2 regions of the Comamonas sp. SY3 genome follow, and region 2 is predicted to be linked to the other one. Evidence: riboswitches for the same ligand, from Rfam matches in the RefSeq annotation. Region 2 holds a riboswitch; the other holds the start of a gene.

Region 1 (9,291 bases), on a different contig from region 2:
CGCGGGCGTAGCCAAACACGGGCCCATCCGGGCCCGCTTGCGCCACCAAGGTCACGGTCGACGGCAGCTGGCGTGCACAGCCCTTGGCGCAGCCCGAGACATGCAGGTGCGCGCCATCGGGCACATGGGGGGCCAGCGCCAGCGCCAGATCCTGCGTAGGCGCCAGCGCCTGGCGGCAGCCGGGCGCGCCACTGCAGGCCGACACGCGCAGGCGGGCATCTTGCGGATCGCGGATCCAGTGCGCGGGGTCGTCCAGGCCTGCCGCTGCCAGCACTGCGCTGCCGGAAGGCGCCAGGCCTTCGACCAGCAGCATGCGCCAGGGGGTCAGCCGCAGGCTGCGGATGCCGCTGCGGGCCAGGCGCGCCAATGCGCCGGCAGTGACCCGGCCCAGCGGCGCGGCCACCAAGAGGCCCAGGCCGCATTGCCAGCCAGGTGCTGGGCTGCCATCGGCAGGCAGATAACAGGGGACTTCGCGCAGGCCAGCGGGCAAGGCCAAGAGCGGCCATGCGCCTGGCTGGGCCTGCGCCTGGCGCAGCAGCTGGGGCAGGCGGCCCGGGTGTTCACCCGCCGCACGCCGTGCGCGGGCCTGGGCGGCGCACCAGCGGGCCAGTACCAGCGCGGCTTGCACGGTGAGGGGTGCGCTGTCCGCCTGCCAGGCGACGGGCTGGCCGGGCACCTGCAGCCGCCAGCCCTGGGTGCCATCGCGCACCAGCTGCACATCGGCGGCCACCTCGGCCAGGCCACCATGGCGGCCACTGGCCAGCGAGAAGCCAAACTTGGCGGGCAGGCCATCCAGCGCTGTGTCGGCCACCAGCGCCTGCTGCAGTGCCTCGGCCAGTGCCAGCACGCCGTCATCGGGTGCGCACAGCGGGTCGATGACCAGGTTGCGCAGCTGCTCCTGGCGCGCGTCTGGGTCCAGCAGGCCCTGGGCGGCCAGCGCATCGAGCAGGCTGCTGTGCTGATCGGGGGCCACGCCGCGCAGCTGGATATTGGCGCGGCTGGTGAGCTCCAGCAGGCCGGCGCCATGCGCCTCTGCCAGCTCGGCCAGACGCAGTGCCTGCGCGGCCGACAGCCTGCCCAGCGGCGGCCGCACCCGCACCACCAGCCCATCGCCGGAGGCCATGGGCTGCCAGGCGCCAGGGCACCAGCCTTGGGTCTGTGGAGGGGAAGAAGGTGGGCTTGCAAACATGGGGCAGGCGGCAGTGCAGCGGCAGTGCCAGGGTGCTGAAGTGTAGCGAAGTGCCCGCTTCCTCTCGGTACACAGGCGCAAACCACCCCGGTTTTTTGTCACAATCGGGCGCATGACGCTTGCAGCCCCCCGCATCCTCCTGGTGGACGACGATCCCAATATCCGCCGCTTTGTGCGTCTGGCCATGGAGGACGAAGGCTGGCAGGTCTTTGAAGCCGACAGCGCCCGGCGCGGTCTGATCGAGGCGGCCAGCCGCCAGCCCGATGCGCTGGTGCTGGACCTGGGCCTGCCCGATGCCGATGGCAAGACCTTGATCACCGAGCTGCGCGGCTGGAGTGGGCTGCCGGTGCTGGTGCTCTCGGCCCGCGACCAGGAAGAGGAAAAGGTGGCCGCACTGGACGCTGGCGCCGATGACTACCTGAGCAAACCCTTTGGCGTGCCCGAGTTGCTGGCGCGGCTGCGCGTGATGCTGCGCCGGGGCCAGCGCAGCGGGGGCGACAAGCCCGGCAGCACGGTGCGTTTTGGCGATGTGGAGGTGGACCTGGCCACGCATGAGGTGCGCCAGGCGGGCGTGGCCGTGCACCTGACCCCTATCGAGTTCCGGCTGCTGGCGGCGCTGATTGCCGGCCAGGGCCGGGTGCTGACGCACCGCCAGTTGCTGCTGCAGGTCTGGGGGCCGGAGTACCTGGACCGGCCGCATTACCTGCGCGTGCACATGGCCAACCTGCGCCAGAAGATCGAGGCCGAGCCGGCCCAGCCCCGGCATCTGCTCACCGAGTTGCAAGTGGGCTACCGCCTGGTGGGGTTACAGGGCTGATGCCCTTATAATCGCACTCCATCCGAGGAGCGTTGCAGCGTTTCCCAGTCTGGCAGGCGCCAGACCACCACGGGGCGTGAGGCTCGGATTTCATCTCGCAACGACGCTCACCCACGCTTTCTGTGCGGTGAGATGGTCTTTCCCCTTCTTCCGCGGAACGTGGTTTTTCATTCAATTTTTGGAGAAAACCATGAACGCTGCTGTTCGCTTCAATCCCGCTGACTCTGCGATTACCGATATTTCCCTGGCCGCTTGGGGCCGCAAGGAAATCAAGATTGCCGAAACCGAAATGCCTGGCCTGATGGCCGTGCGTGAAGAGTTCGCTGCTGCCCAGCCCTTGAAGGGCGCGCGCATCACCGGCTCGCTGCACATGACCATCCAGACCGCCGTGCTGATCGAGACGCTGACGGCCCTGGGTGCCCAAGTGCGCTGGGCATCGTGCAACATCTTCTCGACCCAGGACCACGCCGCTGCCGCCATCGCCGAAACCGGCGTGCCCGTGTACGCGATCAAGGGCGAGTCGCTGAAGGACTACTGGGATTACACCCACGCGATCTTTGAATTCGGCGCCAAGGGCACCGAAGGCGAAGGCCCGAACATGATCCTGGACGACGGCGGCGATGCGACGATGCTGATGCACCTGGGCAAGAAGGCCGAGAAGGACCTCTCCGTGCTGGCCAACCCCGGCAGCGAAGAAGAGAAGATCGTGTTTGCTGCGATCAAGGCCAAGCTGGCCGTCGATCCGACCTGGTACAGCCGCAAGTCGGCCCAGATTCTGGGCGTGACCGAAGAGACCACCACCGGCGTGCACCGCCTGAACGAAATGTCGGCCAACGGCTCGCTGCTGTTCCGCGCGATCAACGTCAACGACTCGGTGACCAAGTCCAAGTTCGACAACCTCTACGGCTGCCGCGAATCGCTGGTGGACGGCATCAAGCGCGCAACCGATGTGATGATCGCCGGCAAGGTGGCCGTGGTCGCTGGCTACGGTGACGTGGGCAAGGGCTGCGCCCAGGCGCTGACTGCGCTGCGCGCCCAGGTCTGGGTGACCGAGATCGACCCGATCAACGCCCTGCAGGCCGCGATGGAAGGCTACAAGGTCGTGACCATGGAGTACGCTGCTGACAAGTGCGACATCTTCGTGACCACCACCGGCAACAAGGACATCATCCGCCACGAGCACATGGTCGCGATGAAGGACGAGGCCATCGTCTGCAACATCGGTCACTTCGACAACGAAATCGATGTCGCATCGATCGAGAAGTACGAGTGGGAAGAGATCAAGCCGCAAGTCGACCACATCACCTTCCCCGATGGCAAGAAGATCATCCTGCTGGCCAAGGGCCGCCTGGTGAACCTGGGTTGCGCCACCGGCCACCCCAGCTTTGTGATGTCCAACTCCTTTGCCAACCAGACCCTGGCGCAGATCGAGCTGTTCACCCGCCCCGACGCCTACGAAGTGGGCAAGGTTTATGTGCTGCCCAAGGTGCTGGACGAGAAGGTCGCACGCCTGCACCTGAAGAAGGTCGGCGCCCAACTGACCGAACTGACCCAGGCGCAAGCGGACTACATCGGCGTGAAGAAGGAAGGCCCTTACAAGCCCGAAACCTACCGCTACTAAGCCAGGAGCCGCTAATACGGCCCCTGATACGTCGTTGCTTCGCCTTGTCGTACGCTTGTACTGCCTGCGGCTTTGCGCCTCGTCTCATGGGCCGTCTTGGCGCCTCTGGGGCAGCGCCTGGTGACACCCTTGTGTGCCGCCTGGCGCTGCAGCCCTCTAGGGATCCTCTGCAAAACCCTCGCCAAGCGGGATGGACGCGGATCGGGATGAGACGCAAGGCGTCTTTTGCAGTCAATAGCCGTAGCTATTGGCAAGGAAGACAACGAAGCGGATTGCCCGAGCCCGCGTTCAGACCACGGCAGGGAGTTTTGCAGAGGGTCCCTAGGGCATTTGTTGTGAAGACTGGCTGCCCCGCCTGGCGGGCCGGCCGGTCGTTTTGATTGAAGGAACGCGCATGCGCGCAGATGTGTTTTTGGTGGAAACGGGCCTGGCGTCGACCCGCTCGCAGGCGCAGCGCCTGATTGCTGCGGGTGTGCAGTGGCGCACCACCTCGCTGGCCCCCTGGATCAAGGTGGCCAAGAACGGTGACGAGATTCCAGCAGGCGCCGATGTGGAGCTGCTCGATGACTCGGAAGCCAAGTACATCTCGCGTGGCGGCCTCAAGCTGGAAGGCGCGTTGGCGGCGACCGGCCTGGTGGTCAAGGACCTGCGCTGCCTGGACGTGGGCCAGAGCACCGGTGGCTTTACCGACTGCCTGCTGCAGGCGGGTGCCCGGCAGGTGATCGGTGTTGATGTGGGTACGGGCCAACTGCATGAGCGCCTGCGCGCCGATGAGCGCGTGGTCTGTGTCGAGGGCTTCAATGCCCGCGCGCTGACGCCTGAATCCCTGGAAGCGGCCTGCGATCTGGCCTTGACCGAGATCGTGCTGGAAGAAGAGGACAACGACACCCAGCCGGTGGCCCCTTATGCCTGGATGCGCAATGGCGGCCAGGTCGATGACGAATACGACGATAGCCAGGACGCCAAAGAGCAGGAGATCGAGGACTTCAAGGCTGAGCGCAGTGCCAAGCAGCGCGCCAAGGCGGAGGGCACGGCCCCCGTCGAGCGCCGCCGCCGACCCGGTACCGAGAACATCGATATCCGCCCCGAGTTTGACTTTGTCACCGGCGATCTGTCCTTCATCTCGCTGACCTTGGTGCTGCCAGCGATGGTGAGCGTGCTCAAGCCTGGCGGCCAGCTGCTGATGCTGGTCAAGCCCCAGTTCGAGCTGCAGCCCGGCCAGATTGGCAAGGGCGGCATTGTGCGCGACAAGGCCTTGTATGCCGAGGTGGAACAGCGCATCCGCGCCTGCCTCGCCGAGCTGGGCCTGGAGGTCAAGCAATGGATGGATTCGGCCATTGATGGCGGCGACGGCAACCATGAGTTCTTTGTGCATGCCCAGCAAGGCGCGGTCGTCAAGGCGCCCGTGCCTGCAGCTGCCGATGCCAGTGCGGATGCCCCTGCAGCGCCTGCGAAAAAGGCCGCTGCCAAGCGCCCCTCGCGTGCCGATATGCGTGCCAAGCGTGATCTGCAGGAGCTGTACGTGGACCCCGAAGCGGCCAGTTTTGGACAGCCGGGGCCCGCGCGCTCGAAGCAGAAAAAGCGCAACGAACGTTAAGTGTTGAGGACCTGGAGACGCCGATGTCTTTTCCGATCAGTTTTGAATTTTTCCCGCCCAAGACGCCCGAAGGCGCTGAGAAGCTGCGCGTGGTGCGCCAGGCGCTGTATGCGCGCAAGCCCCAGTTTTGCTCGGTCACTTATGGCGCGGGCGGCTCCACGCAAGAGGGCACCTTTGGCGTGGTCAAGGCCATCCTCGACGAGGGCGTGGATGCGGCTTCGCACTTCTCTTGTGTGGGCGCCACTAAACAAACGGTGCGCGCGCAGCTGCAGCAGCTCAAGGACATGGGCGTCAAGCGCCTGGTGGCCTTGCGCGGCGACCTGCCCAGTGGCTACGGCCTGGGCGGTGAGTTCCACTACGCCAGCGATTTGGTGACGTTTATCCGCGACGAATTCGGCCAGGATTTCCACATCGAAGTGGCCGCCTATCCGGAGATGCATCCGCAAGCGCGCAGCCCGGAAGCGGACCTGCAGGCCTTTCTGGCCAAGGTGAAAACCGGGGCAGATTCGGCCATCACGCAGTACTTCTTCAACGCCGATGCCTTTTGCAGATTTCAAGAAGATTTACAAAAACGCGGTGTGGACCTGCCGGTCATCCCGGGTATTATGCCGATCACCGGATCGACGCAGCTGATGCGCTTTTCGGATGCCTGCGGTGCCGAGATCCCGCGCTGGATTCGTCTGCGACTGCAAGGCTATGGAGATGATGTTGCCAGCATCCGTGCCTTTGGCCTGGATGTAGTGACCCAGATGTGCGAGGACCTGCGCCGCCGTGGTGCCGTCGGTCTGCACTTCTACACCATGAACCAAAGCGCAGCCACACTGGCGATCTGCGACCGGCTGGGGCTGTAGCCAACAGCGCTGTGGTCTTGCAGCGTGGTGGCCTCGAATGTGCCCAAGCGCGGAAAGACCAGGAGTTGCTGTTGCCCACATCCACACGATCGCGATGCCGAGGCTGGCTGGCCGCTGTCAGCCTGGCCGCGCTGGCGGGTGGCTGCGTGCATGTGCCCAGCGATGTCGACAGCGCGCCGCCGGCGCAGCCAGACAGCACCGCGCCCGGCCCTGTGCATCCCGAAGCCGCGTTTATCCCGCCGGAGCGCTCCGCCACAGAGGCGGCCATCACCTCGACCGCGCCAGAGGAACTGGCACTGGCCGGTGAGCGCCGTGGCCTGGGCCTGGTGCTGCCGCCGTCGGCACCGCTCAGCAGTATCGATGGGCTGTCCCGCCCCTGGGATGTGCCCGACATTCCTCCCGCCCTCAAGCAAGACCCTTACCGATCAGCCGACCAGCAAGGCATGGCCTCCTGGTATGGCGGCCAGTTCCATGGCCGCAAGACGGCCAATGGCGAGCGCTTTGACAAAGAAGGCCTGACAGCAGCACACAAAACCCTGCCTTTTGGCACCCAGGTCTGTGTGCGCAGCATGGTCACCGGCAAGGCGGTGGTGGTGCGCATCAATGACCGGGGCCCTTATGCCGGCGACCGCATCATCGACCTGAGCCAGGGCGCTGCCCAGGAGCTGGGCATGCTGGGCCTGGGCATCAAGCCGGTGGAGCTGTGGACCCTGGATGACGATGACGACGACTGCCCATCGTTTGTGCTGGCCGGGCGGCGCGGCAGCGGTGCGTTGGCCGGTAATGGTGCGCGCGGCCAGCCGGCAGCGAAGGCGGCGGTGCCACACCGTGGCCGTGTGCGGGCCATGGTGCCGGCCACCAAGGCACAGGCCAAGCCTGGCAAGGCAGCGGCTGCAGCACGGCGCAAAAGATAAAGCCTCAGCGCACAAAAGCAAAAAACGCAGGCCATCCGATGGATGGCCTGCGTTTTGCGATGGCGGCTGACTGGCTTGGCGGTGCTTACTTGCCGCCGCTCTCCAGCACATAGCCGGCATTGCTGTCTTGCTGCAGCAGCTCGGCCATTTGGGGCAGGGCGGTCTTGAGCTGGTCCTTCAGGGTGAAGGGCGGGTTGATTAGGAACATGCCGCTGGCAGGCAGGCCGGGGCGCTTTTCCTCACCCTGGCGCATGGCCGTGGTGATCTTGCTGTTCTTGACCGTCAGCTCGGCGTTGAGCCAGCTCTTGCCAAACTTGTTGGCCAGGGTCTTGAGGCGGCGCGGCAGGTCATGGGCTTCCTGGCGCGGAATGATCGGGTACCAGACCGCATAGGTGCCAGTGGGGAAGCGCTGCATGCTGTCGGCCACCATGTCGAGCACACGGCCATAGTCGGTCTTCATCTCGTAGCTCGGATCGCACAGCAGGAACGCGCGGCGCGATGGCGGGGGCAGGAACTTCTTCACGCCTTCAAAACCGTCTTCCAGCAGCACCTGGACCTGGCGGCCGGCCTTCAACTGCGCGATGTTGCCCGTCAACGAACGGCAGTCGGTAGGGTGCAGCTCAAACAGCTTGAGCTTGTCGCGGTCGCCCAGCAGGCGCTGCGCGATGAAGGGCGAGCCCGGGTAGACCTTGTAGGTGCTGCTGGTGTTGAAGGCTTTGACCATGTCCACATAGTCTTGCAGCATGGGGCACAGGTCCTTGGCACCTTCGAGGCGGCGAATGCCTTCGTCGGCCTCGGCACTGGTCGTGGCGTAGTCGCCGTCCAGGCGGTACAGGCCCGCCCCGGCATGGGTGTCCAGTGCAACCAATGCCGCCTCTTTTTGCGTCATGTATTGCAGGGATGCAATCAGGATGGTGTGCTTGAGCACATCGGCATGATTGCCGGCATGGAAGGCGTGGCGGTAACTGAACATAGGGCGCCAATGGTAGCGATATGCGCCGTGCTACGGCGCCAAAGGGGCATGCGGCAGCGGTTATGGACGCCAAAAAACCCCGGAATACGCCCGAACCCGGCCCTTTGGGGAATGTGAGGAGGCACTTTACGCTTTGCGCAAAAGCTTTTATAATGGAGAGCTTCGCAGCGATTTTTATGAATCCCGCGGCGAAGACTGGTTGCAGTGGGCCCGCAAGGTTACGCGGCAACCGGGTATCCCGCCTAAGAGGCTTCCTGCGCAAGTTCCTCGCGTCTAGAAGAAGCACCGACCGCGGAAAAGGATTCGCCAAACCCTCTATTGAAAGAGAAAACTCATGTCTACATTCAGCGCAAAACCCGCTGAGGTGCAACACGAGTGGTTTGTGATTGACGCCACCGATAAGGTGCTCGGACGTGTCGCCAGCGAAGTGGCACTCCGTCTGCGCGGCAAGCACAAGGCCATTTACACACCTCACGTTGACACCGGTGACTACATCGTCATCATCAACGCCTCCAAGCTCAAGGTCACTGGTACCAAGAACACGGACAAGGTGTACTACCGTCATTCGGGCTTCCCCGGCGGCATCACTGCCACCAACTTCCGCGACCTGCAAGCCAAGTTCCCTGGCCGTGCGCTCGAGAAGGCTGTCAAGGGCATGCTGCCCAAGGGTCCTCTGGGCTACGCCATGATCAAGAAGCTGAAGGTCTACGGTGGTGATGAGCATCCTCACACCGCCCAACAGCCTAAAGTGCTGGAAATCTAAGGAGTCCCGAGATGATTGGTGATTGGAACAATGGCACCGGCCGTCGCAAATCCAGCGTCGCCCGTGTGTTTCTGAAAAAGGGCTCCGGCAAGATTGTTGTGAATGGCAAGGACATTCAACAATATTTCGGCCGCGAAACCTCGATCATGATTGCAAAGCAGCCTCTGGTGCTGACCGGCAATGTCGAAACCTTCGACATCCAGGTCAACGTGCACGGCGGCGGTGAATCCGGCCAAGCCGGTGCCACCCGCCACGGCATCACCCGCGCTCTGATCGATTACGACGCAGCACTGAAGTCGCAACTGAGCCAAGCTGGCTTCGTGACCCGTGACGCACGTGAAGTCGAGCGTAAGAAGGTCGGTCTGCACTCTGCACGCCGCGCAAAGCAGTTCTCCAAGCGTTAATTGCTGGCTACTTGCCAAGAACCGCCCCTCGGGGCGGTTTTTTTATGGCTGTTGAGACCGTCAACACGTTCTCGGAACCGATCGGGGTATTCCCACACTGCAATTGGCGTCACCCGGCGGGCGGGCTGCGTGAAGGTGGCGATTGGAGTACCATTCTTTGCA
Region 2 (9,291 bases):
GCCGCTGGGCCAGGCGCTGGAGCAGCTGAGCGCCTTTGTGTTTGTCGTGACCTTGCTGAACGTGCTGTTCCGCCCCTGCGGCCTCGCGGTGGCGCACTTTGGCTGGCCGCGCGAGCGCGTGCAGGTGCTGCGCCAGATGGTGCTGCGCGCCACCTGGCTGATTGTGCCCATCGATCTGCTGGGCGGTCTGGCTTTTTTCAGCCACGACGACACGGCCATCAGCACCTGGGGCCGCATGTGCCTGCTGGTGCTGACCCTGGGCCTGGCCTGGATGGCCTTCCGCTACCTGCGCCAAAGCCTGCTCAAGCAGCGCCCGGGGCTGCGTTGGAGCCAGGTGGTGAGCGTGGCGGTGATGCTGGTGCTGGCCGTCACCCTGGCCGGCATCGGGCTGGGCTATGTCTACACCGCCACCGAAGTGATCCAGGCGCTGCTGAGCAGCTTTGTGTTCCTGGCGGCAGCGGAGGTGCTGGTCAGCCTGCTGCGGCGCTGGCTGCTGCTGGGCGAGCGCCGGCTGGCGCTCAACCGCCTGCGTGCGGCTGCGCTGCAGCGCCAGGCGGCCAATGCGGCAGCAGTGGCCGATGCCGCCACAGGCACCCCCGCCACCGCCAACAGCAATGCCACCGATGAGCAAAGCCAGATGGCGCTGGTGACGGTGAGCACGCAGGCGCACCGCCTGCTGGGCCTGCTCCAGCGGGTGCTGGTGGCGCTGAGCCTGGTCTATGCCTGGTCGCCGGTGCTGCCGGCGCTGCTGCGCTTTGAGGGTGTGGTGCTTTGGTACACCACCAATACCGAGGCCAGCGGCATCGCCCGCCCCGCACCGGTGAGCCTGATGGATCTGCTGATCGGCGCGCTGATTCTGCTGATGACCTTCAGCCTGACGCGCAACCTGCCGGGCCTGGTCGAGGTGGTGTTCTCCAGCACGCGCCGGGTCAGCAGCTCGGACCGCTACACGATGGCGACCCTTGCGCGCTACGGCATCACCATTGCCGGCACCGTGAGTGCGCTGTCGTTGCTGGGGCTGCGCTGGAGCCAGCTGCAGTGGATGGCTGCCGCACTGACCGTGGGTCTGGGTTTTGGTCTGCAGGAGATCTTTGCGAACTTCGTCTCGGGGCTGATCCTGCTGGTCGAGCGGCCCTTCCGGGTCGGCGATGTGATCACCATCAACCAGCACACCGGCACCGTCACGCGCATCCGCACCCGTGCGACCACGGTGCTCGATTTCGACAACCAGGAAATCGTCATCCCGAACAAGACCTTCATCACCGGCCAGGTGACCAACTGGACCTTGAGCGACGATGTGACCCGTCTGATCATCGATGTGTCCGTGGCCCATGGCAGCGACCCGGCCGAGGTGCAGCGCATGCTGCTGGCGATTGCGGCCGAGCACCCCAAGGTGCTGCGCGAGCCCGAGGCCAACTGCTGGTTCATGGCGCTCGAAGGCCAGGGCCAGAAGTTCGAGCTGCGCGTCTACGTGGGCGCGGTGGACGACCGCCTGCCGGTGCGCAACGACCTCAACCGCAGCATCAATGCCCGCCTGAAGGCGGCCGGCATTGCAGTGGCCTTCCCGCAGATGGACATCCATGTGCGCGATCTGCCGCCCGCCCCGGCTGCACCGCAGCAGGCCCCGGGCACTTAAGGGGTTGGCGAAGCGGCGGCCTGCACCAGCGCCACAAAGCGCTTGGCGGCCAGGCCCATCGGGTGCTCCTTGGACCAGACCACGTCCACATAGAGCTGTGCGCCATTGCTGAGGTTGGCAAACTCCATCGCCACCAGCGCGCCCGATTGCAGCAGCGGCGCCACCAGCGGCTGGGGCAGCCAGCCCCAGCCAATGCCGGCGCTGACCATCTGCAACGCGGCCACATGGTTGTCGGTGCGCCAGACATCGCGGGCATAGACCAGGCGCTCAGGGTCCAGCGTCCAGTCGCGGCTGGCAACGATGATCTGCCGGGTATTGGTCAGGTGGTGCTCGCGCAGCTGGGGCCGGGCCGGCTCATCCGGTAGCGGCCCCTGGTGCAGCGACTGCATCAGCGGGTGGCTGGGGGCGATGACGGCCAGCAAGGTCTCGGTCGCCACTTCCTGAAAGCCTTCGCGGCCATCGAGGCTGGGCCGCTCAAACACCAGCGCCAGCTGCGCACGGCCGCTGTGCAGCATGGTCAGCGCATCGGCCTGGGGAGCGGTGAGCACTTCGATGGCCAGCTGCGGGTATTCCTGCGCGAGCGCGGCCAGCGGCGCGGCCCAGGGGGCGGACAGCAACTCCGGCGCGATCGCCAAGGTCAGCCGTGATTCCAGCCCTTGCTCCAGCGCCAGCGCATGGGCATTGAGCTGCTGCAGCTGCGCGGCCAACAGGCGCGCCTGCGGCTCCAGGGCCAGCGCGGCGGGCAGCGGCCGGGGCTCGCGGCCGTCGCGGGCAAACAGCGGCATCTGCAGCTCGGCCTCGAGCTGGGCGATCTGCATGCTGACGGCCGAGGGCACCTTGCCCAGCGCCCGGGCGGAGGCCGAAAAGCTGCCATGGTCGAGCACGGCCAGCAAGGTCTGGATAGTGTCGGAGTCGAACGGGGCAAAAGCGCTGCGCATTGATATATCAGTTTTTCTGAAAGATTCTGACTTATGTTATCAGTTCGTGACACATAAGATAGCGCCCCATGTCAGTTCAAAAAATACAGAACAGCCCCTGGTCCCTGCAGGGGCCGATGCGGCGCGTGGTCTATGTGGCCTTGTACGAAGCAATTGCGATTGTGGCCGCCACGGCAGGCCTGTCGGCCTTGTCCGGCCAGGGCGCAGCGCACTCGGGCGTGGTGGCCGCTGCATCGTCGGCCATCGCGATTGTGTGGAATGTCGTCTGGAACCATCTGTTCGAGCGCTGGGAAGCCACCCAGCCCACCCGCGGGCGCGGCCTGGGCCGCCGCATTGCGCATGCGCTGGGCATGGAAGGGGGCCTCGTCTTCATGCTCGTGCCGCTGTTTGCCTGGTGGTTTGACGTCAGCCTCTGGGAAGCCCTGGTGATGGACATCGGCCTGCTGCTGTTCTTCCTGGTCTACACCTTTGTGTTCAACTGGTCATTCGACCGTCTGTTTGGCCTGCCGCAATCGGCGCAGTGACCCAGCCATAAAAGCACAACGGGGCGCCGTGTCACCACGACGCCCCGTTTCTCATTTCTACATGGCCGCGCTTAGCGAATCCAGGCAATCATCAGCTGCAGCACAAAGGCGTTGATGATGTCGATAAAGAACGCGCCCACCAGCGGCACGATCAGAAAGGCCTTGTGCGACGGGCCGTACTGGCTGGTGATGGCCTGCATGTTGGCGACGGCGGTGGGCGTGGCGCCCATGCCAAAGCCGCAGTGGCCGGCGGCCAGCACGGCCGCATCGTAGTTGCGGCCCATCGTGCGGAAGGTGACGAAGACGGCAAACAGCGCCAGTGCCACGGTCTGCACGGCCAGGATGAGCATCAGCGGCCCGGCCAGATCGGCCAGCTCCCACAGCTTGAGCGACAGCAGCGCAATGGCCAGGTAGATCGACAGGCCGGCGTTGCCGAACACATCGATGGCGCGGTCAAACACCTTGAAGCCAAAACCATAGTCGAGCACATTGCGGATCACCACGCCGCCGCCCAGCGCCCAGACAAAGGTGGGCAGCTGCAGCTTGGTGCCCTGGGTGGCGCTGGTCATGAACTCGGCAAAGGCCAGGCAACCGGCAAACAGTGCCAGGGTCTCGATGGCCGCCTCGGCCGTGATCAGGCGCGGGGCGGTATTGGGCGTTTCAAAGTTGGCAGGCTCCGTGCCTTCGCTGGCGCTGCCGTGCGCGCCGGTTTGCGCCTCTGCCAGGTTGCGTGGCTGGGCCAGCTGGTGGCGGGTGATCAAGCGCTTGGCCAACGGGCCGCCGAGCAGGCCGCCAATGACCAGGCCAAAGGTGGCGCAGGCAATGCCCAACGCGGTGGCACCGCTCAGGCCGTATTGGTTCTCCAGCACCGAACCCCAGGCGCCCGCAGTGCCGTGGCCGCCCAGCAGGGTGATCGAGCCTGCGACCAGGCCAATCAGCGGGTCCAGCCCCAGCAACGTGGCCAGGCCGACGCCCACGCCGTTTTGCACAAAGATAAAGGCAACGATCACGCCCAGAAACACCACCAGGCCCATGCCGCCCTCACGGAGCTTGGCAAAGTTGGCGCTCAGCCCGATCGACGAGAAGAACACCAGCATGAAGGTGGTCTGCATGCCGCTGGCAAAGGCCAGCGTCAGACCGGTGGCCTGGTGCAGCGCAAAGATGATGGCCGCGACCACCAGGCCGCCAGAGACTGGCTCGGGGATGTTGAAGTCACGCAGAAAGCGGATGTGCCGCGTCAGCAGCTTGCCCAGCAAGAGCACGAGGACGGCAAAGATCAGCGTGTAATAAGCACCGAAACTCAGATGCAAGGGAATTCTCCTCAAATCGCAGGCCTTGACCTGGTTGAACACAGAAAGCCGGCGTTGCGTAGACGTTCACGCAGGTTGCCAGCAAAGTGCTGCAATATGGGTGAAAGCTGATGCATCGTTTAATTTAATAAGGCTATAACCAACGTTCGTGAGTGGTGTTTATGGCTATGGACAAGTCCCCCCGCCTGTGCTTACGCGCTTGGGCTGGCTTAAAATGCAGGGCCTTGTTCCAAGGAGCGCTGCAGCTGGCCAGTGGTAACCACCACAGGCCTGTCAGGCTTGGGGCAGGTCGACGGGCTCATTTCGCATGGCCCGCATCAACGGCGCTCACCTGTTCTGTCTCTGTTTTCTGGTTTTTACAGGTGAGCCCCATGTCCGCGTCTGCTGCCCCCGTTTCCGTTCCTCCCATGCGCCTGTCGGGCCTGGAGCCCGTGTTTGTTGGCGAGGACAGCCTGTTTGTCAACGTCGGCGAGCGCACCAACGTGACGGGCTCCAAGGCCTTTGCGCGCCTGATCCTGAACGAGCAGTACGAAGAAGCGCTGGCCGTTGCGCGCCAGCAGGTGGAAAACGGCGCCCAGGTGATCGACGTGAACATGGACGAGGCCATGCTCGACAGCAAGGCGGCGATGGTGCGTTTTCTGAACCTGATCGCCTCCGAGCCCGACATCGCCCGCGTGCCCATCATGGTCGACAGCTCCAAATGGGAGGTGATCGAGGCGGGCCTGCGCTGCATCCAGGGCAAGGGCATCGTCAACTCCATCTCGATGAAGGAGGGGGTGGACGAGTTCAAGAAGCATGCGCGTCTGGTCAAGCGCTATGGCGCGGCGGCCGTGGTCATGGCCTTTGACGAAAAAGGCCAGGCCGACACCTACGAGCGCAAGATCGAGATCTGCGAGCGCGCCTACCGCATCCTGGTCGATGAGGTGGGTTTCCCGCCCGAGGACATCATCTTCGACCCCAACATCTTCGCCGTGGCCACCGGCATCGAAGAGCACAACAACTATGGCGTGGACTTCATCGAGGCGACGCGCTGGATCAAGCAGAACCTGCCCGGCGCCAAGGTGAGCGGCGGCGTGTCCAACGTGTCGTTCTCGTTCCGTGGCAACGACCCGGTGCGTGAGGCGATCCACACTGTGTTCCTCTACCACGCGATCCAGGCGGGCATGGACATGGGCATTGTCAACGCCGGCATGGTCGGCGTCTATGACGACCTGGAGCCGGTGCTGCGCGAGCGCGTCGAGGACGTGGTGCTGAACCGCCGTCCCGACGCCGGCGAGCGCCTGGTGGAAGTGGCTGACAGCGCCAAGAGCGGCGCCAAGGACGACAGCAAGAAGCTGGAGTGGCGCGGCACGCCCGAGAGCCCGAAGACCGTGAACGAGCGCCTGTCGCATGCGCTGGTGCATGGCATCACCGACTTCATCACCGAAGACACCGAAGAGGCCTACCAGCAGATCGTCGTGCAAGGCGGTGGCCGCCCGCTGCATGTGATCGAAGGGCCGCTGATGGACGGCATGAACATCGTCGGCGACCTGTTTGGCGCCGGCAAGATGTTCCTGCCCCAGGTGGTCAAGTCGGCCCGCGTGATGAAGCAGGCCGTCGCCCACCTGGTGCCCTACATCGAGGAGGAAAAGCGCCAGCAGGAAGCGGCTGGCATGGATGTCTCGAGCAAGGGCAAGATCGTTATCGCCACCGTCAAGGGCGATGTGCATGACATCGGCAAGAACATCGTCACCGTGGTACTGCAGTGCAATAACTTCGAGGTCATCAACATGGGCGTGATGGTGCCCTGCCACGAGATCCTGGCCCGGGCCAAGGCCGAGGGCGCCGACATCATCGGCCTGTCGGGTCTGATCACGCCCAGCCTGGAAGAGATGCAGTACGTGGCCGGCGAGATGCACAAGGACGACTATTTCCGTGTCAAGAAGATCCCGCTGCTGATTGGCGGCGCTACTTGCTCGCGCGTGCATACCGCCGTGAAGATTGCCCCCAAGTACGATGGTCCGGTGCTCTATGTGCCCGATGCCTCGCGCAGTGTGAGCGTAGCCCAGAGCCTGCTCGGCGAGAACAAGGACCGCTACCTGCAGGAGGTCGAGGCCGACTACGACAAGGTGCGCACCCAGCACGCCAACAAGAAGAAGACACCGCTGTGGACCCTGGCACAGGCCCGCGCCAATGCGACCCCGGTGGACTTTGCCGCACACCCGCCCGTCACGCCCCGCGTGCTGGGCCGCCGCGTGTTCAAGAACTTTGACCTGGCCGAGATCGCCCAGTACATCGACTGGGGCCCGTTCTTCCAGACCTGGGACCTGGCCGGCCCGTACCCCGCCATCCTTGACGACGAGGTCGTGGGTGTGGAGGCCCGCAAGGTGCTCGCCGATGCCCAGGCCATGCTCAAGAAGATCATCGAAGGCCGCTGGCTGCAGGCCAATGGCGTGATGGGCCTGTTCCCTGCCAACCGGGTGGGTGACGACATCGTGTTCTACACCGATGAGTCGCGCAGCACCGAGCTGCTGACCTGGTACGGCATGCGCCAGCAAACCGAAAAGCAGGCGGTGGATGGCGTGTTGCGCCCCAGCCGCTGCCTGTCCGACTTTGTGGCCAGCAAGGAATCGGGCATTGGCGATTACGCCGGTCTGTTTGCGGTCACCGCCGGCATCGGCGCCGAGAAGAAGGACCAGGAATTTGAAGCTGCGCTGGACGACTACAGCGGCATCATGTTCAAGGCCCTGGCCGACCGCCTGGCCGAAGCCTTTGCCGAATGCCTGCACCTGCGCGTGCGCAAGGACCTGTGGGGCTACGCCGCCGACGAGCAGCTGAGCAACGAGGAGCTGATCAAGGAAAAATACCAGGGCGTGCGCCCCGCCCCCGGCTACCCCGCCTGCCCTGACCACACCGCCAAGACCGACCTGTTCAAGGCGCTGGACGCCGCCGATATCGGCATGCACCTGACCGAGAGCCTGGCCATGTTCCCCGCCTCCAGCGTCAGCGGCTTCTACCTGGGCTACCCCGAAGCGGTGTACTTCAACGTCGGCGAAATCGGTGAAGACCAACTGGCGGACATGGCAGAGCGCCGGGGCATGGACATCGAAGTGCTGCGCCGAGCGCTGGCGCCGAATCTGGCATAAATACAAGCCATAGGCTGTAAAACGGAAATACAAACCAAGCCTTGTATTTCCGGAATACAGCCTATGGGTTGTGGCCTCACAATAGCTGCTCCTGAGTGACTGTGAAGGGGAGCACGCATGGATGAATTCATCGTCCACACCAGCCGCCAGCTACCGATATTTCTGAGCGCTTTTCGCAAGACGGCGAAGCTCACCCAGGCGGATGTGGCCGTGCGCATGGGTGTAACCCAACAGACGGTCTCCGCGATGGAACGCAATTCCAACGCGGTCAGCGCTGAACGCTTGATGAAACTACTGAGCGTACTGGGCGTGGACCTGGTACTGCGGTCACGCCCGGAACCGAGCGACTATGCCGGCTCTGAACTTCGGTCACTGGATGATTGGTAAAGCGCGGTTGACGGGCTTTTCGCCAGCTTTTTCAACATTCAACCCGCCAAAACAGCCTCCAGCTTCGCACGCAGCGAAGTAGCGCGCTCCGGCACCCGGGGCAGCGCTGCCTGGGCGATGGACTGAGCCAGTGCAGCCTCACCCAGCAGCGCGGCGACCCGGGCCCAGGTGAGCAGGTGGGCGGGGTGCCGCTCCCGGTCCTGCGCAGCCTGCCGGGCGGCGGCCAGAAAGAATGCGGGATAGTCGCTGAAAGGCGCAAAAAAGGCCTGGGACTGCCGCTGCCATTCCGACACCAGAAAGGCCACTGATTCGGCCGCCTCGTGTGCGCTGGCGCCGTAGGCCAACTCGGCGTCTGTGGCGTTGCGAAAGCCGGCGATGACCGAGCCGCGCCAGGCGCAGTCATGGTCGCGCATGGTTTGCGGCGCGGGCAGGGTGCCGCCGGCCACATCGCCCAGCGCCAACAGATGGGCCCCCAGGTTGACCTGGAACACCGCGCTGCGCGGGCGGTGCTGGATCTCGACGATGTGCACCACACTGCCGTCCAGCACACGCCGGGCGATATCGCCTTGGCGCACAAAGCCGGTGGCCTGCAGCAGCGGAAAGAACTGCGCACGCAGTTCGCTGGTAATCGTTTTACGGTCCATGGCTGTGGCTGGTGGGTGTTCGGGTGGATGGTGCAGACCGGGGGTCCGCAGCGCTTCCCAGCTTATAAACGGTTCTGGATGGCTTGCTTTGTCGTCGATCGCTACATGCGGAATCTACATATCGATTGAATGAAATCGTCGTTGCCTGACGACGCTATGCATTTCTACACTGGGTCCTCAGTCAAGGTTTCGCTGGCAAGGGCATGGTGCCCTGGCGAGGCGATCTCAGAAAGCATAGCTATGAAAAACAAGGCATGGGCGATGGTGGCGACCGCTGCGGTCGCAGCACTGGCATCGGGGGCGGTGTGGGCGGATCGCCTGCAGGATATCAAGCAGGCAGGGGTGCTGCGCGTGGCAGCCTTCGATGCCAATCCACCGTTTGGTTTTGTCGATCCCAAGACCCGCAAGATCGTGGGCCTAGATGTGGACTATGCGCAGGCCTTTGCGCAGCGCCTGGGGGTCAAGCTGCAGCTGGTGCCGACCAACCCGGCCAACCGCGTGCCGCTGCTGCTGTCGAACAAGGTCGATCTGGTGCTGGCCAATTTCACGATCACCGACGAGCGTGCCAAGCAGGTGGGCTTCAGCGTTCCCTACTTTGCCTCGGGCACCCAGTTCATCGCCGCCAAGGGCACGCTGACCTCGCCCGATCAGCTGAACCAGCTGCGCATTGGCGTGGACAAGGGCACCACCAACGAGATCGTGCTGCGCGAGAAGCACCCGCAGGCCA

Evidence for each region. A riboswitch is a leader RNA that binds a small molecule or an ion and turns the genes downstream of it on or off. The one in region 2 is predicted to bind S-adenosylhomocysteine.
Region 1: it holds a riboswitch for S-adenosylhomocysteine, as region 2 does, so the genes downstream of both, ahcY (adenosylhomocysteinase) here and metH (methionine synthase) in region 2, are expected to answer to the same signal.

What each region holds. Positions count from the first base shown of each region.
Region 1 is NZ_JBGTYN010000007.1:153,966-163,256, forward strand. Features, by position in the region: gene cobG (precorrin-3B synthase) at 1-1,189, opposite strand, end outside; gene ACCQ08_RS11720 (response regulator) at 1,302-2,006, shown strand; S-adenosyl-L-homocysteine riboswitch at 2,025-2,122, shown strand; gene ahcY (adenosylhomocysteinase) at 2,197-3,627, shown strand; gene ACCQ08_RS11730 (TlyA family RNA methyltransferase) at 4,022-5,224, shown strand; gene metF (methylenetetrahydrofolate reductase [NAD(P)H]) at 5,248-6,075, shown strand; gene ACCQ08_RS11740 (septal ring lytic transglycosylase RlpA family protein) at 6,147-6,989, shown strand; gene ACCQ08_RS11745 (23S rRNA (adenine(2030)-N(6))-methyltransferase RlmJ) at 7,075-7,962, opposite strand; gene rplM (50S ribosomal protein L13) at 8,297-8,725, shown strand; gene rpsI (30S ribosomal protein S9) at 8,737-9,129, shown strand.
Region 2 is NZ_JBGTYN010000004.1:136,848-146,138, forward strand. Features, by position in the region: gene ACCQ08_RS07200 (mechanosensitive ion channel domain-containing protein) at 1-1,636, shown strand, start outside; gene ACCQ08_RS07205 (LysR family transcriptional regulator) at 1,633-2,574, opposite strand; gene ACCQ08_RS07210 (PACE efflux transporter) at 2,643-3,098, shown strand; gene gltS (sodium/glutamate symporter) at 3,170-4,408, opposite strand; S-adenosyl-L-homocysteine riboswitch at 4,634-4,744, shown strand; gene metH (methionine synthase) at 4,780-7,533, shown strand; gene ACCQ08_RS07225 (helix-turn-helix domain-containing protein) at 7,651-7,920, shown strand; gene ACCQ08_RS07230 (DUF4304 domain-containing protein) at 7,959-8,564, opposite strand; gene ACCQ08_RS07235 (ABC transporter substrate-binding protein) at 8,805-9,291, shown strand, end outside.